Regions from separate parts of the Roseomonas sp. USHLN139 genome, predicted to be linked through region 3. Evidence: predicted binding sites of a transcription regulator. Region 3 holds the regulator's gene; each other region holds the start of a gene.
What was found. The regulator LexA, encoded in region 3, represses DNA repair genes until DNA is damaged. The targets are predictions, from matches to a motif close to TGTTCTANNTANGTTC.
Positions count from the first base shown of each region.

Region 1: the regulator LexA is predicted to act here: its motif matches at 1,498-1,513, upstream of parC (DNA topoisomerase IV subunit A).
Region 2: the regulator LexA is predicted to act here: its motif matches at 1,051-1,066, upstream of WFI16_RS12970 (ImuA family protein).
Region 4: the regulator LexA is predicted to act here: its motif matches at 1,858-1,873, upstream of recA (recombinase RecA).

Region 1 is NZ_JBBCWY010000001.1:1,164,359-1,170,016, forward strand. It holds gene parC (DNA topoisomerase IV subunit A) at 1-1,372, opposite strand, end outside; gene WFI16_RS05395 (Nramp family divalent metal transporter) at 1,682-3,076, shown strand; gene WFI16_RS05400 (acetoacetate--CoA ligase) at 3,110-5,658, opposite strand, start outside.
Region 2 is NZ_JBBCWY010000004.1:39,556-45,213, reverse strand. It holds gene WFI16_RS12980 (efflux RND transporter periplasmic adaptor subunit) at 1-112, opposite strand, end outside; gene WFI16_RS12975 (TetR/AcrR family transcriptional regulator) at 245-940, shown strand; gene WFI16_RS12970 (ImuA family protein) at 1,157-1,864, shown strand; gene WFI16_RS12965 (Y-family DNA polymerase) at 1,861-3,408, shown strand; gene WFI16_RS12960 (error-prone DNA polymerase) at 3,405-5,658, shown strand, end outside.
Region 3 is NZ_JBBCWY010000001.1:1,334,987-1,340,644, forward strand. It holds gene gltX (glutamate--tRNA ligase) at 1-807, opposite strand, end outside; gene WFI16_RS06190 (ComEC/Rec2 family competence protein) at 884-3,094, shown strand; gene lexA (transcriptional repressor LexA) at 3,051-3,809, opposite strand; gene WFI16_RS06200 (molybdopterin molybdotransferase MoeA) at 3,976-5,181, opposite strand; gene moaC (cyclic pyranopterin monophosphate synthase MoaC) at 5,178-5,658, opposite strand, start outside.
Region 4 is NZ_JBBCWY010000009.1:24,988-30,645, forward strand. It holds gene WFI16_RS21450 (hypothetical protein) at 1-193, shown strand, start outside; gene WFI16_RS21455 (ATP-binding protein) at 243-1,829, shown strand; gene recA (recombinase RecA) at 2,092-3,129, shown strand; gene WFI16_RS21465 (AsmA family protein) at 3,233-5,658, opposite strand, start outside.

The DNA.
Region 1 (5,658 bases), 170 kb from region 3:
GCGACTTCTGCTCGGCGGTGAGCTTCTTGTGCTCCTTGCGGATCTCCATCTCCTCCAGCTTGCGCAGCGCGCGCAGCCGCATGTTGAGGATGGCTTCCGCCTGGGTGTCGGTCAGCTCGAAGGCGGCGATCAGCGCCGGCTTCGGGTGGTCCTCCTCGCGGATGATGCGGATCACCGCGTCGAGGTTGAGATAGACGATCAGATAGCCCTCGAGGATCTCGAGGCGCCGGGCGATGGCGGCCAGGCGGTAGTTGCTGCGGCGGACCAGCACCTCGTGCCGGTGGTCTAGCCAGCTGCGCAGCACCTCCTTCAGCCCCATGACGCGCGGGGTGCGGCTGGCATCCAGCACGTTCATGTTCAGCGAGAAGCGCGATTCCAGCGGGGTCGCGCGGAACAGCGTCTCCATCAGCACGGCGGGCTCGACGGTGCGGCTCTTCGGCTCCAGCACGATGCGGACGACATCGGTGCTCTCGTCGCGGACATCGGCCAGCAGCGGGAGCTTCTTCTCCTCCATCAGCTGGGCGATCTGCTCGATCAGGCGGGACTTGGCGACCTGGTAGGGGATCTCGGTGACGACGACCTGCCAGGCGCCGTTCTTCAGCGCCTCGCGCTCCCAGCGGGCGCGGATGCGGAAGCCGCCGCGGCCGGTGACATAGGCCTCGCGCACCGCCTCGGGGCTTTCGACCAGCAACCCGCCGGTCGGGAAGTCGGGGCCGGGGACGTGGCGCAGCAGGTCGGCGACCTCGGCCGCCGGGTTGCGGATCAGCTCGAGGGCGGCGGCGCAGAGCTCGCCGGCATTGTGCGGCGGGATCGAGGTCGCCATGCCGACCGCGATGCCGGCCGCGCCATTGGCCAGCAGGTTCGGGAAGGCGGCGGGCAGGACGATCGGCTCCTGCTCCTCGCCGTCATAGGTGGCGCGGAAATCGACGGCGTCCTCGTCGATGCCTTCCAGCATGGCGCGGGCGATCTCGGTCAGCCGCGCCTCGGTGTAGCGCATGGCCGCGGCGTTATCGCCGTCGATATTGCCGAAATTGCCCTGGCCCTCGACCAGCGTGTAGCGGGCGGCGAATTCCTGGGCCATCCGCACCATGGCCTCGTAGATCGAGGAATCGCCATGCGGGTGGTACTTGCCCATGACGTCGCCGACGATGCGGGCGCATTTCTTGAAGCCAGCGGTGGGGTCGAGGCGCAGCTGGTGCATCGCCCAGAGCAGGCGGCGGTGCACCGGCTTCAGCCCGTCGCGCACATCCGGCAGCGAGCGCGCCGTGATGGTCGACATGGCATAGGCCAGGTAGCGCTCCGACAGCGCCGCCGACAGGTTGGTCGGCTTCACCGCCCCGCCTTCGGGAAGCGTGTTGATGTCGTCGGGCATGGGCACTCCGCTGCAGTCGACTGAAGAGGGCGTCGGCGCCGTCGGCGGCCGGGACGGGCCGGGGGCACCTGCGGGGGCTAGCGCAGCCGGGCCGCCAATGCCAGCGCTGGCTTGCTTCTACCCCTGAACATAGCATGAACTTCCGGCGATGCCAGCCGCCACGCCCACGCCACACGATTCCGGGAGCGCCGGTCGCACAGGATCGACGCCCCGCGCCCTGGACCGCAAGTTGCCCGCACAAGCAGAGCTGTCCCGCCCAGGAAGGCAGGGATGGCCACCGGGAAACAGCGATCCAGGAAGGAGCCGCGCATGAGCGCCAGCGCCGCGCGTCACGACGATCCCTATCACCTCGACCCTGCCGCCGTGCAGGAGGCGCCGACCGGCTGGGGCGCGTCGCTGAAGCATCTGGGGCCGGGGCTGATCCTCAGCGCCTCGATCGTCGGCTCGGGCGAGCTGATCGCCACCACCACGCTCGGCGCCAAGGCCGGCTTCGCGCTGCTCTGGATGGTGATCTTCTCCACCTTCGTGAAGGTGGCGGTGCAGGTCGAGCTGGCGCGCTGGACCATCTCCACCGGCCAGCCGGCGCTGACCGGCTACAACAAGCTCGGCCCGCATGTCGCCGGGGTGGGCTGGATCAACCTGCTCTGGGCGCTGATGGCGCTGTCGAAGCTGCTGCAGATGGGCGGCGTGATCGGCGGCGTCGCCATCGCCTGCTCGATCCTGCTGCCGCTCGGCGGGCCGCCGATGGAGACGACCTCGATCACCGTCTGGACGGTGATCGTCGCGGTCGGCAGCATCGCCCTGCTCTGGTCGAACAGCTACAGCCTGATCGAGAAGGGGGCGACGGCGCTGGTCGTGGTCTTCTCGCTGGTCACCATCGCGATCGCCCTCGGCCTGCCCTTCACCCCCTATGCCTATGGCATGGACGATATCGCCACCGGCCTGGCCTTCACCATCCCGGCCGGCGCCATCGGCGCCGCCATCGCCATGTTCGGCATCACCGGGGTCGGCGCCGACGAGCTGACCTTCTACACCTACTGGTGCGTCGAGAAGGGCTATGCCCGGCATGTCGGCCCGAATGACGGCTCGGCGGCCTGGAAGCGCCGGGCGCAGGGCTGGATCGGCGTGATGTACAAGGACGCCTTCGTCTCCTGGTGCATCTACACCTTCGGCACGCTGGCCTTCTTCCTGATGGGCGCCGCCGTGCTGAACCCGCAGGGCCTGGTGCCGCAGGGCAACGAGATGATCACCGCCCTGTCGCGCATGTACACCGACACGCTGGGCGACTGGGCCGGCATCCTGTTCCTGCTTGGCGCCATCGCGGTGCTCGGCTCCACGCTCTGGGCGGCGGTGCCGAGCTGGTCGCGGATGTACGTCAACCTCTTCGCGGTGATGGGCATGCTGGACTGGCACGACCCGGCGCAGCGGCTGCGCTGGATCCGCGGCTTCACCATCGGCCTGCCGCTGGTCTGGGGCCTGGCCTATCTCTTCGTCCGCTCGCCGGTGCTGATGATCCAGATCGGCGGGGCGGCCACCGGCGTCTTCCTGCTGGCCGCCGTCGTCGCCGTCTGGCACCTGCGGCAGACCGAGACCGATCCGGCGATCCGCGGCGGCTCGGCCTTCAACGCGCTGCTCGCGGTCAGCAGCGTCGCGATCGTCCTTCTCGGCGCCTATACCGGACTCAGCGTCTTCGGCGTCGTGTGATGCCGGGGGGGCGGCGCCGCTGCCCCCCTTTCGTCAGGCCAGGCAGGCGTCGAAATGGCGGGCGACCGCCTGGACATGCGGCTCGGTGATCATGCTCAGATGGTCGCCGGGCGCCTCCAGCACCACCAGCCGGCCGCCGCCGATCCGGCGCCAGACCGGCTCGGGGTCGAATTCCCCGGCCAGGCCGGCGCGGATGAAGACCAGCCTCCCGTCATAGGCGCCCGGCTTGTAGTGAGTGAAGGCGGTCAGCGCCGCGCCGCGCACCGCGCGCAGCGCCGGCGGCAGATGGGCGTCGCCGATCTGCGCCCCGGCCAGGTCCGGCCGCAGCGGCGCCCGGCCCAGCCGGATGCGCAGCCGGTCCAGCATCACCCGGCCCTTGTCGACCAGATAGCCGAGCCGCTCCGCCGGCGGGCGGCGCAGCACCCCCTGCAGATGGCGCAGCGGCCGCATCAGGCGGTAGCGCAGCCATTGCCGCCCGGGCAGGAAGCGCGCATGCACCAGCGTGTCGATCATCAGCACCTGGTCGACCGCCTCGCCCTCGGCGCGCAATTGCCGGGCGATCTCGAAGGCGACCATGCCGCCGAAGGAATGGCCGCCCAGCGTGTAGGGCCCCTCCGGCTGCACCTGGCGGATCAGCGCGAGGTAGTCGCGCGCCATGGCGACGATGCAGCTGTGCGGCGGCTGCCCGGCCTGCAGCCCGCGCGCCTGGATGCCGACCAGGGGACGCCGGCTGGCCAGCGCCTTCTGCAGCGGCGCCAGGTCGAGCACCGCGCCGGACAGGCTGTGGATCATGAAGAGCGGCCGGCCCTCGCCGCGCTGCAGATGCACCACCTGGCGCGGGCCCTCGGGCAGCGGCGCGCCGAGCGCCGCGGCCAGGTCGCGGAAGCGGGCGCCCTGCAGCAGCAGGGTGGCCGGCAGGTCGATCCCGGTCAGCCGCTGCAGCTCGGAGAACAGCCGCGCCGCCATCAGCGAGCTGCCGCCCAGCTCGAAGAAATCGTCCTCCGGGTCGATCTCCGCCATGCCGAAGATCTCGCTCCAGACGGCGCGCAGGACTTCCTCCGGCTCCTGATCCAGCGGCGCGGCGCTGCCGGTGGCGGCGCGCGGCCGCAGCGCCGGATGGGCGCGGAGCTCCTCCAGGCAGTCCGGATTGGCCAGCGCGCCGAGGTTGCGCGGGGCGAGGCCATTGACCAGGTCGGTCACCGCCGCCTCGGACTGCTTGCCGCTGCTGGTCAGCGGCAGGGCCGCGACCGGCAGGATCAGCGCCGGCACATGCGCGGCCGAGGCCTCGCGCGCCAGCACGCGGCGGATGCGCCCAGTCAGCGCCGAGGTCAGCGAGACCCCGGGCCGCAGCACCACCAGCAGCAGCAGCCGGCCCTCGGCGAATTCGGCCGGGGCGCGCTGCTCCACCGCCATGACGCCGGCGAGCTCCGGCCAGCCGGCCAGCAGGCGGTAGATCTCGGCGGGACCGACGCGGATGCCGCGGATGTTCAGCACCCCGTCGGAGCGGCCATGCAGCCGGATGCCGCCCGTCGGCCCGATCGCCACCCGGTCGCCCTGGGTCCAAAGCCCTTCGTTCTGCGCGAAATAGGCCCGGTGGAAGCGCGCGCCGTCCGGATCGTTCAGGAAGCCCAGCGGGCGGGAGGGGAAGGGGGTGGCGCAGACCAGCTCGCCGACCGGGGCATCCGGCGTCGCGCCCTCGGCGCGGATGTCCATGGCGAGGCTGGCGCAGGGGCTTTCGCCGGCGCGCACCGGCAGGTCCGGCCCGCCCAGCACGAAGCAGCCCAGGATGTCGGTGCCGCCGGAAATGGAATGCAGCGGCACGGGCTTCACGCAGTCCCAGACCCAGGCGAACTGGTCGTCCTGCAGGATCGAGCCGGTGGAGAGCACCAGCCGCAGATCCTGCAGCGCATGGCTCGCCGCCGGCACCAGCCCGGCATTGGCCGACAGCCGCAGATAGGGCGGGCTGGTGCCGAAGACCGTGACCTTCTCCGCAGCGACGATGTCCCAGAGGGTGGGCGCCGCGACCGGCCCGTCATAGGCCAGGATGGCGGCGCCGCTGGCCAGCGCCGAGATCTGCCAGTTCCACATCATCCAGGCGCAGGAGGTCTGGAAGAACAGCCGGTCGCCGGGCCGCAGATCGGCATGCAGCCGGTGTTCCTTCAGATGCTCCAGCAGCGCGCCGCCGGCGCCGTGCAGGATGCATTTCGGCCGCCCCGTGGTGCCGGAGGTGAACATGATCACCAGCGGCTGGTCGAAGGGCAGCTGCGGCCAGTCCGCCTGCAGCAGCGGCGCGCCTTCCAGCATTTCCGCCAGGGTCGTGGCGGGCAGGGCGAAACCGCCGGTGGCGCCCTCGTCCAGCGCGACGATGCCGCGCAACGAGGGCAGCGCCGCCGCGATGCGGGCGATGCGCTCGGGCAGCGGCAGGCCGGTGTCGAAGGGGCGCGGCGCCAGGCTGGCGAGGAGCAGGCTCGGCTCGATCTGGCCGAAGCGGTCGATCACCGCCTCCGCCCCCATCTCGGGCGCCGCCGTGGACAGGCTGGCGCCGAGGGCGGCGGCGGCCAGGAAGACCACCACCGCTTCCG
Region 2 (5,658 bases), on a different contig from region 3:
GGGCGACGGTGACCGAGGGGGCGGGCTGGGCGAAGACAGGGCTGGCGAGGGAGAGCGGGGCCGCCACGGCGAAGGCCAGCAGCGGAAGGGTCTTGCGGAAGGGGGTCGGCATGGCCAATCTCCGGGGCCGGATGATACCGACCGGTTCGTCCCTATTGATACGAACCGGTCGGTATCATTGCAAGACCCCCTCGATCGGGGTTTCTTCGCAATTGCGAGAATGACAGCCAGAGGAGACCAGCCATTGGCCGATGCCCCGGGAAAATGGCCCAGCGAATCGCCGGTGGTGCTGCCTCCCGACCTGTCGCCGGCGGAGCAGCCGGGGACCGACCGCCCCTTCGGCGAGCCGCGGCCGCGCCCCTCGCCTGCGACTCGCGACCCGCGCCCGGCGGCGCAGCGGGTGCGTGACGCGGCCAAGGAGCTGTTCTACCGCCAGGGCATCCGCGCCACCGGGGTGGAGGAGGTCTGCCGCGTCGCCGGCACCACCAAGATGAGCCTCTACCGCGCCTTCCCCTCGAAGGACGCGCTGGTCGAGGCGATCCTGATGGAGGATTGCGAGGCCGAGGCCTGCTGGTACGCCAATGCGCTGCACCCCTCGGTGCCCGCGCGCGAACGGCCGATGGCCTATCTGACCGCGGCCGCCGCCGAGCTGCGCGCGCCGGGCTTCCGCGGCTGCCCGACCGGGCTGGCCATCGTCGAATTCCCCGACCCCGAGCATCCGGCGCGCAAGGTGGCCGATGCGCGCAAGCACCAGATCCGCAGCCTGCTGCGCCGCATCTGCGCCGAGGCGGGCGGGCCCGAATGCCTGGGCGACGGCCTGCTGCTGCTGATGGAGGGGGCCTTCGCCGCGGTTCCCTATCTGGGCGGCGAGGCCACCGCCGCCGCGCTGGAGGAAGCCGGCCGCACGCTGATCGAGGCGGCCATCCCGCCGGCTGCCTGATTCTCCCCGATCACTGTCCTGGACAGCCGGAATGTGAAGGCCGTCGCGCCGCGGAACCGCCGCGGCGCCGCTTTCCTTGAACCAGGCCCGGCCCTGGGTCAAGGCAAAAATGTTCTTGCTATGTTCCAGGTCGTCGGGTTGATTTGGCCGATGCCCCGACCCTCCCACCCCCCCCGTCCCGCCCGCTGAGGCGGCCTCTCCCCCCGAGGCTGTCCCATGTCCGTGGCGCTTGCCGATCTGCGGCTCCGCCTGGCCCGGCTGGAAGGCCATGGCCGCCAGACCCGGCCGGGCGATGCCATGCCCGGCGCCCTGCCGCTGGCCGGCCTGCCGCTGGCCGCCGGCGGCCTGGCCCGCGCCGCCTTCCACGAGGTGCTGGCCGATGCCCCCGGCAGCGGCGCGGCCTTCTGCGCCACCCTGCTCGGGGCGAGCGGCGGCAGGGTGCTGTGGATCACCGCCGGCAGCGGCGCGCTGCAGCCCTGGCCCCCCGGCCTGCTCGGCTGCGGCCTGCCGCCGGAGCGGCTGCTGCTGGCTCAGGCGCCGCACTGGCCCGACGCGCTCTGGGCGATGGAGGAGGCGCTGCGCTGCCCGGGGCTGGCCGCCACCCTGCTGGTGGCCGGCTGGGACGGCGAGCCGGCGCCGCTCGACCTGACCGCCTCCCGCCGGCTGCAGCTGGCCGCTGAGGCGGGGGGCGGCATCGGCCTGCTGCTGCGTCCCGTGCCGCGACAGGCAGGGGAGGGGATGGGGCAGGGCGTGCTGCCCGGCCCCTCGGCCGCCACCACCCGCTGGCGGGTGGCGCCGCGGCCTGACGGGTTGGCCAGCCCGCGCTGGTCGCTGACCCTGCTGCGCCAGCGCGGCGGTGCCCCCGGCGGGCCCTGGCCGGTGGCCTGGCATGGCGCCGCGGCCGGGCTGGTGCGCGAGCCATGACCTCCTCCCAGGACGGCCCCGGACTTCCCTTCGAGGGCGGCCGCCGCTTCCTGGCGCTGCACCTGCCCGAGCTGCCCACCGACCGGCTGCGCCGCGCCCGGCCCGAATGGCCGCGCGACCGGCCGCTGGCCGCCTGGGAGCGCCAGGGCAGCCGCCGCCTGCTGACCGCGGTGGATGCCGCCGCCGCCCGCATCGGGCTGCTGGCCGGCCAGGCTTTGGCCGATGCCCAGGCGATCTGCCCTGGCCTGCTGCTGCATCCCGCCGATCCGGCGGCCGATGCCGCGGCGCTGGAGGCGCTGGCGCTCTGGGCGCGGCGCTGGACCCCGCTGGCGGCGGCCGATCCGCCGGACGGGCTGCTGCTCGACATCACCGGCTGCGCGCCGCTCTTCGGTGGCGAGCACGCCCTGCTGGCGGAAGCCTGCGCCCGGCTGCGATCCGCCGGCATCGCCGCGCGCGGCGCGGTGGCGGGGCAGCCGGGCAGCGCCGGGGCGCTGGCCCGTGCCCGGCGCGACAATCCGGTGATCCGCTCCGGCCAGGAGGCGCGGATGGTCGCGCCGCTGCCGATCGGCCCGGCGCTGCGGCTGGAGGCGGGGCTGCAGGCGGCGCTGTCGCGCCTCGGCCTGCGCCGGCTGGACGATCTGCTGAACCAGCCGCGCGCCCCGCTGCAGCGCCGCTTCGGCCTGCCGCTGCTGCAGGCGCTGGATGCCGCCACCGGCCGCCGCAGCCTGCCGCTGACCCCGGCCGTGCCGCCGCCCGACCTGCGCGTCACCCTCTCCCTGCTCGAGCCGGTGCTGACCCGGAGCGGGATCGAGGCGGTGCTGGAGCGGCTGCTGGCCGCCCTCTGCGCGCGGCTGCACGAGGCGGGGCTGGGCGCGCGGCGGCTCGGCCTGACCGCCTGGCGCGGCGACGGCACGCTGCAGGCCCTGGCGATCGGCACCGGCCTGGCGACGCGCGAGCCCGCGCATCTGCGGCGCCTCTTCGCCGAGCCGCTGGGCAGCCTGCGGCCGGAGCTCGGCTTCGAGCGCATGGCGCTGGAGGCCTGGGCCCCCGATCCGCTGTCCATGGGCCGCCAGGCCGGGCTGGGGTTGGGCGTGCGTCTGGGCGAGGTGGACGACGCCGCGGCGGCGGAGGCGCTGGCGCAGCTGCTCGACCGGCTGGGCCAGCGGCTGCGGCTGCGCCGCCCCGGGCCGCAGCCCAGCCACTGGCCGGAGCGGATGCAGCGCGCCCTGCCGGTCCAGGCCGCGACGCCGCCGCGCCCGCCCGGCTGGGGCGCGGCGCCGGCGCCGGTGCTGCTGCGGCGCGAGCCGTTCCCGCTCGACCTGCCCGCCGGTCTGCCGCCCGAGCTGCCGCTGCAGCTGCCCTGGCGCGGCGGGCTGCAGGCGGTGGCGGCCTGGCAGGGGCCGATGCGGCGCGAGCCCGAATGGTGGCGCGCGCCGCCCGGAACCGCCGCGCGCGACTATCACCGGGTCGAGCTGGCCTCGGGCGAACGGCTCTGGCTCTGCCGGGCCGGCGGGCGCTGGCTGCTGCACGGGCATCTGCCGTGACCTATGTCGAGGTCGCGGCGCGCTCGAATTTCTCCTTCCTCGACGGCGCCTCGCATCCGGACGAGCTCGTGGCGACCGCCGCCGCCTATGGCCATCCCGGCATCGGCCTTTGCGACCTGAACGGGCTGCCCGGCGTGGTGCGCGGCCATGTCGCGGCCAGGGAGGTCTCCAAGAAGCAGGAGATCGGCTTCATGCCCGGCTGCCGGCTGCGGCTGCTGGATGGCAGCGAATGGCTGGCCTGGCCGGCCGACCGCGCCGGCTATGGCGCGCTGACCGCGCTGCTCTCGGCCGGACGCATGGCGGCGCCGAAGGGCGAATGCCATGTCACGCTGGAGCAGATGGTGGCCGCCGCCGGCGAGAATCCCGGCGGCTGGGCGCTCGCCGCGGTGCCGCCCGCCGATCCGGACGCGGCCTTCGCGCGGCGGCTGAAGCTGGTGGCCCGCGCGCTGCGCCGCCGCCTGGTCATGCCGCTGTTCCTCTACGCCAGCTGCCCTTTCGCCGGCGACGATGCCGCGCGGCTGGATCGTCTGGCGACACTGGCCGAGGGCGCGGGGGCGCGGCTGCTGGCCGGCAACGACATCCGCTATCACGCGGCCGGGCGGCGGCCGCTGGCCGACCTGCTGAGCGCCATCCGGCTGCGCACCACCGTCGACGCGCTGGGCCTGGCCGCCGAGCCGAATGCCGAGCGCCGGCTGAAATCGCCGGCCGCCATGGCGCGGCTGTTCGCCCGGCATCCGCGCGCCATCGCGGCGACGGTGGAGCTGTTCCAGGCGACGCGCGGCTTCTCGCTCGACCAGCTGCGCTACGAATATCCGGACGAGGTGCTGGATGACGGGCTCGACGCGCAGCAGAGCCTGGCGCGGCGGGTCGAGGCGGCGCTGGCCCGCGACTTTCCCGGTGGCGCCTCGGAAAACCTGCGCGGCCGCATCGCGCATGAGCTGCGGCTGATCGGCGAGCTCGGCTATGCGCCGTATTTCCTGACGGTGCATGAGATCGTCCGCTTCGCCCGCAGCCGGGTGCCGCCGATCCTCTGCCAGGGGCGCGGCTCGGCGGCGAATTCGGCGGTCTGCTACGTGCTCGGCATCACCGCCATCGACCCGGCCGAGCACGACCTGCTGTTCGAGCGCTTCGTCTCCGCCTCGCGCGGCGAGCCGCCCGACATCGACATCGATTTCGAGCATGAGCGGCGCGAGGAGGTGATCCAGCATCTCTACGACCGCTATGGCCGCGACCGCGCGGCGCTCTGCGCCACGCTGATCCGCTACCGCCCGCGCAGCGCCATCCGCGAGGCGGGCCGCGCCATGGGGCTGAGCGAGGATGTCACCGCGCGGCTGGCCAAGGCCAGCTGGGGGCCGGGGCGGGAGATGTCGATGGCCGGGCTGGCGGCGGAGGAGAAACTCGACCTCGCCGATCCCCGCCTGGCGATGACGCTGCAGCTCGCGGAAGAACTGCTGGATGTTCCGCGCCACACGGCGACCCATGTCGGCGGCTTCGTCATCACCCGCGGGCCGCTGGTGCGGCTGGCCGTGGTCGGCCGCGCCGCGATGGACGGCCGCACCGTGCTGGAATGGGACAAGGACGATATCGACGCGCTCGGCATCCTGAAGGTCGATGTGCTCGGCCTCGGCATGCTCTCCTGCCTGCGCCGCGGCTTCGACCTGCTGCGGCGGCATCACGGGCGCGATCTGGATCTCGCCAGCCTGCCGAAGGATTGTCCGCGGACCTACGCCATGCTGCAGCGGGCCGACAGCCTGGGCGTCTTCCAGGTGGAAAGCCGGGCGCAGATGAACATGCTGCCGCGGCTGAAGCCGGCGAAATTCTACGACCTGGTGGTGCAGGTGGCGATCGTGCGCCCGGGCCCGATCCAGGGCGACATGGTGCATCCCTATCTGCGCCGGCGGCAGGGGCTGGAGCCCGTCACCTATCCAGGGCCGAAGGGCGGCAACCAGCGGGAGATCTTCGATGTCCTGAGCCGGACGGAAGGCGTGCCGCTGTTCCAGGAGCAGGCGATGCGCCTGGCCATCGTCGCCGCCGGCTTCTCTCCGGAGGAAGCCGACCAGCTGCGCCGTGCCATGGCGACCTTCCGCGCCGATGGCAGCATCGACCGCTACCGGGAGAAGCTGGTTGGCGGCATGGTCGGCCGCGGCTACGAGGAAGACTTCGCCCTGCGCGTCTTCGAGCAGATCCGCGGCTTCAGCTCCTACGGTTTCCCCGAGAGCCACGCGGCGAGCTTCGCCAAGCTGGTCTATG
Region 3 (5,658 bases):
GCCCAGCCGCAGCAGGTAGTTGCAGACGGCTTCAGGGAGAAAACCCTGGTCGCGGAATTCGAGGGCGCCGACGGCGCCGTGGCGCTTCGACAGCTTGGCGCCGTCGGCGCCGTGGATCAGCGGGATATGGGCGAAATGCGGCCGGCGCCAGCCCATGGCGTCATAGACCATCACCTGCCGGAAGGTGTTTGTCAGATGGTCGTCGCCGCGGATCACGTGGGTGATCGCCATGTCGTGGTCGTCGACGACGACGGCGTGCAGGTAGGTCGGCGTGCCGTCCGAGCGCAGGATGATCATGTCATCGAGCTCGGTGTTCTGCACGCGGACCTCGCCCTGGACCAGGTCCTGGATCACGGTCTCGCCCTCGCGCGGCGCCTTGATGCGGATCACCGGCTTGACGCCTTCCGGCGCCTCGGACGGGTCGCGGTCGCGCCAGCGGCCGTCATAGCGCGGCGGGCGGCCTTCCTTCATGGCCGTCTCGCGCATTTCGGTCAGCTCTTCCGGCGTGCAGTAGCAGCGGTAGGCCTTGCCGGCCGCCAGCAGCTCATGCGCCACGGCGGCATGGCGGGCTTCCTGCGCGGTCTGCATCACCGGCGGCTCGTCGGCGTTGAGGCCGAGCCAGGCGAGGCTGTCGAGGATCTGCTGCACCGCTTCCGGCGTCGAGCGCTGGCGGTCGGTGTCCTCAATGCGCAGCAGGTATTGCCCACCATGGTGGCGCGCGAAGAGGAAGTTGAAGAGGGCGGTGCGCGCCCCCCCGATGTGCAGATACCCGGTCGGGGAGGGGGCGAAACGGGTGCGTACGGTCATTGCTCGGCCAATTCCTTCGAGCCGTCGCTTCTACCACCGTGGCGCCCGCCTGTAGAGTGCGCGTATAAGTTGAAGAATGTCGGACCTCCTTGACGCAAGAAACGGGGCCCCGGCTTGGACACTGGCGGCCTGGTGGCGCCGGGCCACGCCGGCAACGATCCCCCTGCTGCTGGCCGAGGAATGGTCGCGCCTGCCGCTGTGGTGGCCGGTCGCCATGGCCTGCGGGGTGCTTCTTTACTTCTCCCGGACCGAGGAGCCGGGGCCCGCCGCGCTCTGGCTGGGCATCGCGCTGGCGGGCCTCGCCCTGCTGCTGGGCTGGCGCGGCCGGGGGCTTGCCGGCTGGGGCGTCAGCCTCGCCGCCTGCGCCTGCCTGGGTTTTGGCTGGTGCGCCTGGCAGGCCGCGCAGCTGCCGGCGCCGCTGGTGCTGCCGCGCACCGCTTTGGAGGTGACCGGCCGGGTGGCGGCGGTGGAGCAGCTGCCGACCGCCCTGCGGGTGACGCTGGAAGGCGCCCGCTGGTCGGAGGAGATGCCGCCGGCCGCCCGGCCGATCCGGCTGCGGCTGCGCGACCAGGATCCGCTCCGCCCGGCGCCCGGCGAGCTGCTGCGGGTGCGGGCCCTGCTGCGGCCGCCCTCGGCGCCGGCCTATCCCGGCGCCTGGGACTTCCAGCGCGATGCCTTCTTCGCGGGCCTGGGCGGCTCGGGCTTCGCCCTGGGGCCGGCGGAACGGCTGGGCGAGGCGGTCGATCCGCCGGCCTTCGCCGCCACCCGCCGCCGCATCGAGGACCGGGTGCGTGCCGTGCTGCCGGGGCCGGAGGGCGCCATCGCCGCCGCGCTGATCACCGGCAGCCAGAACGCCATCCCGGCGCCTGCCATGGCGGCCATGCGCGATTCGGGCCTGGCGCACCTGCTCTCGGTCTCCGGCCTGCACATGGCGATCGTCATCGGGCTGGGCTTCGGGGGCTTGCGCTTCCTGATCGCGCTCTGGCCCTGGCTGGCGCTGCGGGTGGATGGCAAGCGGCTGGCGGCGCCGCTCGGCTTGGCGCTGGGGGCGGGCTATCTGCTGCTGACGGGCATGCAGGTGCCGATGCTGCGCAGCTTCGCCATGGCGGCGCTGGCCGTCGCCGGGCTGCTGCTCGGGCGGCGGGCGCTGTCGCTGCGCGCCTGGGGGCTGGCCGCGCTGGTGGTGATGGCCTGGCAGCCGGCGGCGCTGCTCGGCCCCTCCTTCCAGATGAGCTTCTCCGCCGTGCTGGCGCTGCTGGCCATGGCCGAGGCGCGGCCGGCCTGGCTGGCGGGCTTCCGGTCAGGGGGGGAATGGTGGCGGCGGCCGGCGCTGGTGCTGGGCGGGCTGCTGCTGACCTCGCTGGTCGCCGGGCTGGCAACCATGCCGGCCGGGCTGCATCATTTCGGCCGGCTGCAGCTCTATGGCGTGGCCGCCAATCTGCTGGCGGTGCCGCTGACCAGCTTCTGGGTCATGCCCGCCGGGCTCGTGGCCGTGCTGCTGCTGCCGCTCGGGCTGGAGGCCTGGCCGCTGGCCGCCATGGGCTGGGGCGTCGACGGCATCCTGCTCATCGCCCGGACCGTCGCGGCCTGGCCGGGCGCGGCGCTGCTGGCGCCGCCGATCCCGGGCTGGGGGCTCGCCCTGGCGAGCTTCGGTCTGGTCTGGCTCTGCCTGTGGCGGCTGCCCTGGCGCTGGCTGGGCCTGTTGCCGCTGGCCGCCGGGATGGCGAGCGCTGCCCTGGTCACCCCGCCGGACATCCTGGTGAGCGCGGATGCCCGGCTGATCGCCTTCCGCACCACCGAGGGGCCGGTGCTGGCGCGCGCCGGCGCGGTCACCGCCTTCACCCGCGACAGCTGGCTGCGCGGGCTGGGCGAGGCATCGTTCCGGGAGGCGCCGTCGCGCGGCGCGGTGGGCGGGCTGGACTGCGCGCCGGAGGCCTGCCGCTTCGCCCCGCATGGCGCGGCGGGCCCGGTCGCCGTGCTGCTGCGGGCAGCGCCGGCCCGGCGCGGCCAGGCCGCGCCGCCGGTCTTCGCCGCCGGGCATTGCGAGGGGACGGCCCTCCTGCTCTCGGCCGAGCCGATCCGTGGCCGCTGCGGCGCGGTGCCCCGGCTCGACCGCTTCGCCGTCTGGCGCGACGGGGCGCAGGCCGTCTGGCTCACCCCCGCCGGGGCCGTGGTGGAAAGCGACCGCGACCGCCGCGGCGCGCGGCCCTGGGTGCCGCCGCCGCCGGTGCCGCGCAACGCCGTCAGTAGCGGCGCAGCAGCCCCACCAGACGACCCTGCACCTTGACCCGGTCGGGGCCGAAGATGCGGGTCTCGTAGCGCGGATTGGCGGCTTCCAGGGCGATCGAATTGCCCTTCCGGCGCAGCCGCTTCAGCGTCACCTCGGCATCGTCGACCAGCGCCACCACGACCGAGCCGTTCTCGGCCACGTCGTCACGGCGGATGATCACCGTGTCGCCGTCCAGGATGCCGGCCTCGACCATCGAATCGCCGGCCACTTCCAGCGCGTAGTGGTCGCCACTGCCGAGCAGCGCCATCGGCACCTCGACGCTGGCGCCCTGGTCGCGCAGCGCCTCGATCGGCAGGCCGGCGGCGATGCGGCCATAGAGCGGCAGGTGCACCGCCCCGGCCTCCTGCGCCGGGCGCTGGCCGGGCAGGTTGCTGGCGAAATTGCCGCGGATGACATTGGCCGAGAAGCCGCCGGCCGGCGGCCGGGCCGTCGCCTCGCGGCTCTCCTCGCGCGCCGCCTCGGCCTTGGCCTCGGTCAGGCGCGGGGTGGGGGCGATGCTCTCCGGCAGGCGGATCACCTCCAGCGCGCGGGCGCGGTGGGCGCGGCGGCGCAGGAAGCCCCGCTCCTCCAGCGCGGTGATCAGCCGGTGGATGCCGGATTTGGAGCGCAGCGTCAGCGCGTCCTTCATCTCCTCGAAGGAGGGCGAGAATCCGGTGTCGCGCAGGTGCCGGTCGATGAACATCAGCAACTCGTGCTGCTTGCGGGTCAGCATGCGCGGCTCCCTTGAGGCGCCGGTATCGGAACCGGTGCGCGATGGCTTGGGGCCGCCGCGAACAAAGCGGCAACCATGCCGATGTTCTACGAAAGTTCCAGCGCGCCGGTCAACAGGCGAATGGCGCGTTTTCCGCGACTTGTCCTAGCTAAGCGGCGTCATTTCTTCAGACGCCGAAGTCGCGCAGCAGCAGCACCTCGACCATCTCGCCCGCCGCCAGGGCCGGCGCCAGCGGCGCGCGGCGCAGCAGCGCGTCCGATCCGGCCAGGATGCGCAGCATCGAGCTGTCCTGGCGCGGCGCCGGGGTGACCAGCAGCCGCCCGCCGGCATCGCGGCCGATCGTCGCGCGCAGGTAATCCTCGCGCCGGTCGTTGGCGGGCAGATCGGCGCCCAGCACCGCCGGCTGGAAGGGCGGCGGCGCCGGCGGCCGCCCGGCCAGACGGGCAATGGCAGGGCAGAGGAACAGCACGCCGCAGACCAGGGCGGAGACCGGATTGCCCGGCAGGCCGAGCAGCGGCGTCTGGCCGAGCCGCCCCCAGATCAGCGGCTTGCCCGGCCGCATGGCGATCTTCCAGAAATCCAGCGAGAAGCCCTGCGGGCCGAGCGCCTGCTGCACCAGGTCGTGCTCGCCGACGCTGGCGCCGCCGGTGGTGACCAGCAGGTCGGCGCCGCGCGCGGCGGCGGCGGCCTGGGCGATGGCATCCTCGCTGTCGCCGGCGATGGGCAACACCATGGGATCGGCGCCGGCGGCGCGGACCAGCGCCGAGAGCGCATGGGCATTCGACGAGACGATGCCGCCGGGCGGCAGCGGCTCGCCGGGCAGCACGATCTCGTCGCCGGTGGCCAGGATGGCGATGCGCGGGCGGCGATGCACGGAGAGCCAGGGGTGGTTGCCCGCCGCCGCCAGGCCGATGTCGCGCGCGGTGAGGGTGCGGCCGGGCTCGAGCAGCGGATCGCCGGCCGTGAAGTCGAGGCCACGGCGGCGGATCCAGCGGCCCGCCTGCACCGTCTCGTTCACCGTGACGCGGTCGCCCTCGGCGGTCGCGTCCTCCTGCAGCAGGATGGCATCGGCGCCGTCGGGCAGCAGGCCGCCGGTGAAGATGCGCACCGCCTGGCCCGGCCCGATGGAGCCCGTAAAGGGATGGCCGGCCGGCGCGCTGCCGATCACCGTCAGCACGGCACCCAGCACCCCGTCCACGGCGCGCAGCGCATAGCCGTCCATGGCCGAGAGATCGGCCGGCGGCTGGGTCAGCCGGGCGCTGACGGGGGCGGCCAGGATGCGGCCCCAGGCCTCGGCCAGCGGCACCGTCTCGGCGCCGGTCGGGACCAGGACGTCGAGGATGCGGGCGCGGGCTTCCTCGACCGGGATCATGCTGTCGTTTCCGCTTCCCAGAGGCCCGACTTGCCGCCTTCCTTGCGGGCCAGGCCGATGCCCTCGAGGGTCATGCCGCGGTCGATCGCCTTGCACATGTCATAGACGGTCAGCGCCGCGACCGAGACGGCGGTCAGCGCCTCCATCTCGACGCCGGTCGGGCCGGTGGTCTTGACCCGCGCCTCGATGGCGATGGCCGTCTCGCCCTCCGGCACGAGGTCGAGCTGGACCGAAGACAGGGCGAGCGGGTGGCACAGCGGGATCAAGTCCGACGTCTTCTTGGCGGCCATGATGCCGGCGAGGCGGGCGACGCCCAGCACGTCGCCCTTGCCGATGCCGCCGGCGCGGATGGCGGCCAGCGTCGCCGGCGCCATCACCACCCGGCCGCGGGCGATCGCCAGCCGGGCGGTTGCCGGCTTGGCCGAGACATCGACCATCACCGCCCGGCCCTCGGCGTCGAAATGGGTGAAGCCGCTG
Region 4 (5,658 bases), on a different contig from region 3:
GCTGGCCGGCCAGTCGGAGCGGCTGCTCGCGCGCGCCCGGTCGCTGGCCGGGCAGGGGGCGGGTTCCTCGCCCGCGGCGGGTCCGGAGCCCGGCCCGCCGGCGGGCGCGGAGGCCAGGGCCAGCCGCGCCGCGCTCGGCGCCAGCCATGCCCTGTTGAGCGAGGCCATCGCCCTGATGACCCGGCCGCGCTGACGGTTCCCGCTTGCGGGCGCGCGCCCCGATGATGTTACGTCGTCGAATCATGCGTCTGATCGAACGCTGGACTGACCATCGCGGGAAAGGCCGCGGACGCCGCGGTGGCCTGGAGGCGCTCTTCGCCGGCCTGCCCGAGGCGGCGCTTTGGCTCGACCCCGCCTGGCAGGTGCGCGACGCCAATGCCGCGCTGCGCCTGGCGCTCGGCCCGGCCCTGCCGGTGCGTCCGGGCATGGCGGCCCACCGGCTGTTCGATGGCGAGTCGCAGGCCGCCTTCCGCGCCTGGCAGGGCGGGGGGGCGGCGCCGGCCGAGCTCTGGCTGGCCGTGCCGGAGGGCCGGGCGCGCAGTCCGATGGCCCCGCACCGGATCGGCCTGCCGGGCGGCGACGCGGTGCTGCTGCTGCAGCAGGACCTGGCGCAGCGCCAGAGCCTGGTCGCCCGCCTGGCCGAGGCCGACCGGCTGCAGGCGCTGGGCACCCTGGCCGGCGGCATCGCGCATGACTTCAACAACCTGCTGAGCGTGGTGCTGGGCGCGACCGAGGACGCGCTCCGCCATCCCGGCGCCACCGCCGATCCGGGGCTGGCCGCCGAGCTCGGCCAGGTTCAGGCCGCGGCCCGCCGCGGCGCCGCCCTGGTGCAGCAGATGCTGGCCTATGCGCGGCAGCAGGTGCTGGCGCCGCGGCTGGTCTCGCTGAACGCCGCCGTGGAGGGGATGGCCTCGCTGCTGCGCCCGCTGCTCGGCCGCGGCATCAGCCTGGAGCTGGAGCTCGACCAGCCCGGCCGCTCGGTGCTGATCGATCCCTCCGAGCTCGACCGCGTGCTGATGAACCTGGCGATGAACGCCCGGCAGGCGATGCCGGAAGGCGGCCGGCTGACCCTGCGCACCGGCCGCGCCCTGCTGCTGCAGCCCGAGCCGGCCGCGCCGGAGGATATCCCGCCCGGCCGCTGGACGGTGCTGGAAGTCGAGGATACCGGCCAGGGCATCCCGCCCGCGCTGCTGCCGCGGATCTTCGAGCCCTTCTTCACCGGCCGCCCGCAGCAGGGCGGCACCGGGCTGGGCCTGGCGACGGTGCACGGCATCCTGCGGCAATCCGGCGGCTTCATCACCGTGCGCAGCCGGCCGGGGCAGGGCACCTGCTTCCGCATCCTGCTGCCGCGGGTCGAGGCGGGCGCCCGCCCGGCGCCGCCGCCTGCCGCCGCGGCCTCCGCCTCGACGGCGCCGGGTGGCCCGGCCGGCCCGCATACCCTGCTGCTGGTGGAGGACGAGGCGCCGCTGCGCCGCCTGGCCGAGCGGGCGCTGCGCCGCGCCGGCTGGACGGTGGAGGTGGCGGAGGATGCCGAGGCCGCGCTCGCCCTGATCGAGTCGAAGCGGTTGTCGCCCGCCCTCCTGGTCTCCGACGTGGTCATGCCCGGGATGGACGGCGTCGCCCTGGCCCGGCTGCTGCGGCCGCGCTTTCCGGACATGGCGGTGCTGCTGGTCAGCGGCTATGCTCCCTCCATGGTGGAGGACGGCCTGGCCGGCGCCAGCCCGCCGCATTTCCTCGCCAAGCCCTATGCCCCGGCCGAGCTGGTCGCGCAGGTGCGGGCCATCCTGCCGCCGGAAGGGCCGCCCGAAATGGCGCCGGCGGCGGGCTGAAACGCCCCTTGCGGAACGGGGTAAAAGCGAACATATAGCGAACGCGAGGAAGGTCGGATGGCGCGCCGCTTTCGCTTGAAGCGCGCAAATCCTTCCACGATAGTAACGGAATAGTGATCTTCTTTCGCGGGGGCCGCAGCCGGCACTTGGCACCGGCGGCCGGCGGGGCGAGATACACCATCACGGTACAGGCCATGCGTGGCAACGGCCACGGACATGGCACCGATCACAGAGACAGCCTGAGGCGAAGGGGTTCCGAGACATGGATAAGAACAAGGCGCTCGACGCTGCGCTCAGCCAGATTGAACGGGCCTTCGGCAAGGGCTCGATCATGCGCATGGGCGCCAAGCAGCAGTCGGACGAGATCGAGGTGGTGCCCTCGGGCTCGCTGGGCCTCGACCTGGCGCTGGGCATCGGCGGCCTGCCCAAGGGCCGCATCATCGAGATCTACGGCCCCGAGAGCTCGGGCAAGACCACGCTGGCGCTGCATGCCATCGCCGAGGCGCAGAAGCGCGGCGGCACCTGCGCCTTCATCGATGCCGAGCACGCGCTCGATCCCGGTTATGCGCGCAAGCTGGGCGTCGATGTCGACAGCCTGCTGATCAGCCAGCCGGATGCCGGCGAGCAGGCGCTGGAGATCTGCGACACGCTGGTGCGCTCCGGCGCGGTGGACGTGCTGGTGGTCGATTCCGTCGCCGCCCTGGTGCCGCGCGCCGAGCTCGAGGGCGAGATGGGCGACAGCCATGTCGGCCTGCACGCTCGGCTGATGAGCCAGGCGCTGCGCAAGCTGACCGGCTCGGTGTCGCGCTCCAACACGCTGCTGATCTTCCTGAACCAGATCCGCCTGAAGATCGGCGTGATGTTCGGCAATCCGGAGACCACCACCGGCGGCAACGCGCTGAAGTTCTACGCCTCGGTGCGCATGGAGATCCGCCGCATCGGCCAGATCAAGGACCGCGAGGAGGTCACCGGCAACCAGACCCGCGTCAAGGTGGTGAAGAACAAGATGGCCCCGCCGTTCCGGCAGGTCGAGTTCGACATCATGTATGGCGAGGGCATCTCCAAGGTCGGCGAGCTGCTCGATCTCGGCGTCAAGGCCGGCATCATCGAGAAGTCGGGCGCCTGGTTCAGCTGCGACAGCCAGCGCATCGGCCAGGGCCGCGAGAACGCCAAGCAGTATCTGCGCGACAACCCGCAGGTGGCCGACAGCGTCGAGCAGCGGGTCCGCGCCCAGGCCGGCCTGATCGCCAACACCATGCTGGTCGGCGAGAACGAGCCCGAGGAAGCCGCCGCCGAGTGATTCTTTCGGGCTGCCGCCGTCGGGTGGAGACGGCGGGTGAAATGGCCCGGTCGCAGCGCGGGTTTGGGGGAGGGGCGCCGCAAGGTGCCCCTCTCTTTTTGCCTTACCGGCCGAAGAGGTTGCGCAGCAGGTCGGCGGGGCTGGCCCGCTGCGGCTGGTCGCCGGTGGCGCGGCGCTGCTCCGGCGGCACCGGGCCGTTGCGGCCGCCGCGGGCCACCGCCAGCTGCTGCGCGCAATCCGGCAGGCTGCCCGCCGGCCTGCCGGCCAGCTGCTGCGCCAGCTGGCCGAGGATGCCGCCCTGGTTCTCCGCCTGGCGCGCCACCAGGTCGCCGACGATGCCGGCCGCCGCCTCGGGCACGCCGCCCGAATCCAGCCGGTAGCTCGGCGCCGCCAGGCTGCCGCCGACCTGCACCGGCGCGCTCAGCCCGATGCCGCCCAGCCGGATCTGCGGCAGCAGCCGCAGCGCCAGCCGCTCCTCCTTCAGATTGACCTCGCCGCTGCCGACCACATCGGCCAGGCCGGTCTCCACCAGCATCGCCTGCGGCCGGCCGATGCCGTCGCGGAAGTTCAGCCGCAGCGCCAGGCAGCGCAGCGCGGTGCCGCCCTCGGTCGGCGCATTGGGCAGCAGCAGCCGGCGCAGGTCGCCGGCCAGCGAGGCCAGCAGCCGGTTGTCGATCTGCCCATTGGCCATGGCCAGGCTGGCCGTGCCGGTCAGGCTGCCGGCGACGGCGCGCAGATCGGCGCCGCTGCCGGACAGGTCGGCCTCGGCCTCCAGCCTGCCGCTGCCCTGCGGCGGCAGGCCATAGCCCTGCAGCAGGGGGCGCAGGTCCAGCCCGGCGCCGTCATGCCGGAAGGCCAGGCTCAGCCGCGGCAGATCGCTGCTGGCATCGGCGCCGAAGCGCCCGCCGATCCGGCCGCCCGGCAGCGACAGGCCGAAGGGATCGAGCGCCAGCCGGCCCTCGGCCAGCTTCACCGTGCCGCGCACGTCGCGATAGGGGACGCCGCCGGCCAGCACCTCAGCGGCGTTCACCTGCAGATCGGCATCGAGCGCGCGCAGCCCCTGCAGCGGCAGGGGCAGGGCCGGAATGACGCGCCGGCCCTCCGGCGCGGCGGCGGCCGGCGGTGGCGGCGAGGCCGGGCGCGGCGGCACCGCCGGCACGGCGGGCGCGGGCGTCCCGCTTGGTGTGGCCGCGGGGGCGGGTGCCGGCGGCGGCGCGTCGAGCAGCGAATCCAGATCCAGCCGCTGCGCCGCCAGCCGGGCGGAGAGCTGCGGGCGCGGCCCGGCCAGGCGCAGGCTGGCCTCGCCCTCCAGCACGGCCTGGCGCGATTGCAGCCGCAGCCCCTCGAGCACCAGCCGCTCGCCGGGCGCACCCAGCCGGGCGCTCAGCCGCGCTTCGGTCAGCCGTGGGGCGGGCAGGGCGAAGGCCTGCAGCAGCGGGGCGGTGTCGCTGATGCTGGCATTCAGCTCGCCGCTGGCGCCGCGCAGCGCGGGGCCCGCCAGGCGGCCGTCCAGTGTCGCCTCCATGCCCTGGCCGCGCAGCGTCAGGCGCAGCGGCCAGGCGACATCGGCCAGCAGGACCGGCAGGGCGGGCAGGCTGGCCTCGGCTTGCAGCGGCAGGCCCCGCAGCGTCAGGGCCGCGGCGAGGCTGGCGGGCTGGCCGGCGGCCCCGATGGTCAGGCTGGTGGCGCCGAGCGTCAGCCCGGGCATCCAGCGCGACAGCTCGGCGGTGGCCAGCCGGGCGTTCAGCCGGTTGACCTGCACCGGGCCGGGCTGGCCGGGATCGGCGAGCTCGGCGGTGACGTCCAGCCCGGTGATCGGCGGCAGCACGCCGGCGCCCAGGAACGGCGCCAGCCGATCGCCGCGATCGGCGGTGGCATTGACCGACAGGTGCCAGCCGCCGAGCGATTCCGGCTGGCGCGCGGCGCCCTCGGCGACGAGCTGGATGCCGGGCGCCGCCATGGCCAGACGCAGCGGCCATTCCTCGGGCGTGGCGCTGGCGCCGAGCAGCCGCGGCAGCGGGCCGCTCTGCCCTTCCAGCCGCAGCGCGACGCCGCGCAGGCCGAGCTGGCCCTCGAAGGTGATCGGCCCGGCCGGTTCCGCTGCCTGCAGCGCAAAACGGCGGATCTCCAGCGTCTCGGCGCGGTCCTGCCGCGCATCGCGCCAGGTGAACCGGCCGCCCTCGATCTCGATGGCGGCGACGGTCAGCGCCAGCGGCTCGGCGGCGGGCGTCGCCGGGCCGGCCGAGGGGGTCGGGCTCGGCGCGCGCGGCGGGCCGAAGCGCCAGTTGCCCTGGCCATTGCTGTCGAGCTCCAGCAGCAGGTCGGGCTGCACCAGCGTCAGCCGCTCGAAGGCCAGCTTGCGCGACAGCAGCGGCAGCAGCGCCAGCTCCGCCTCGACGCGCTGCGCCGTCAGCATCTCGGGCCGGCTGCCGCCGGGCGCGTTGGACAGTGTCACGCCCTGCAGCGTCACGGTGGGCACCAGCGACAGCTTGATGCCGATCGGGCCGGACAGGGTCAGGCTGCGCCCGG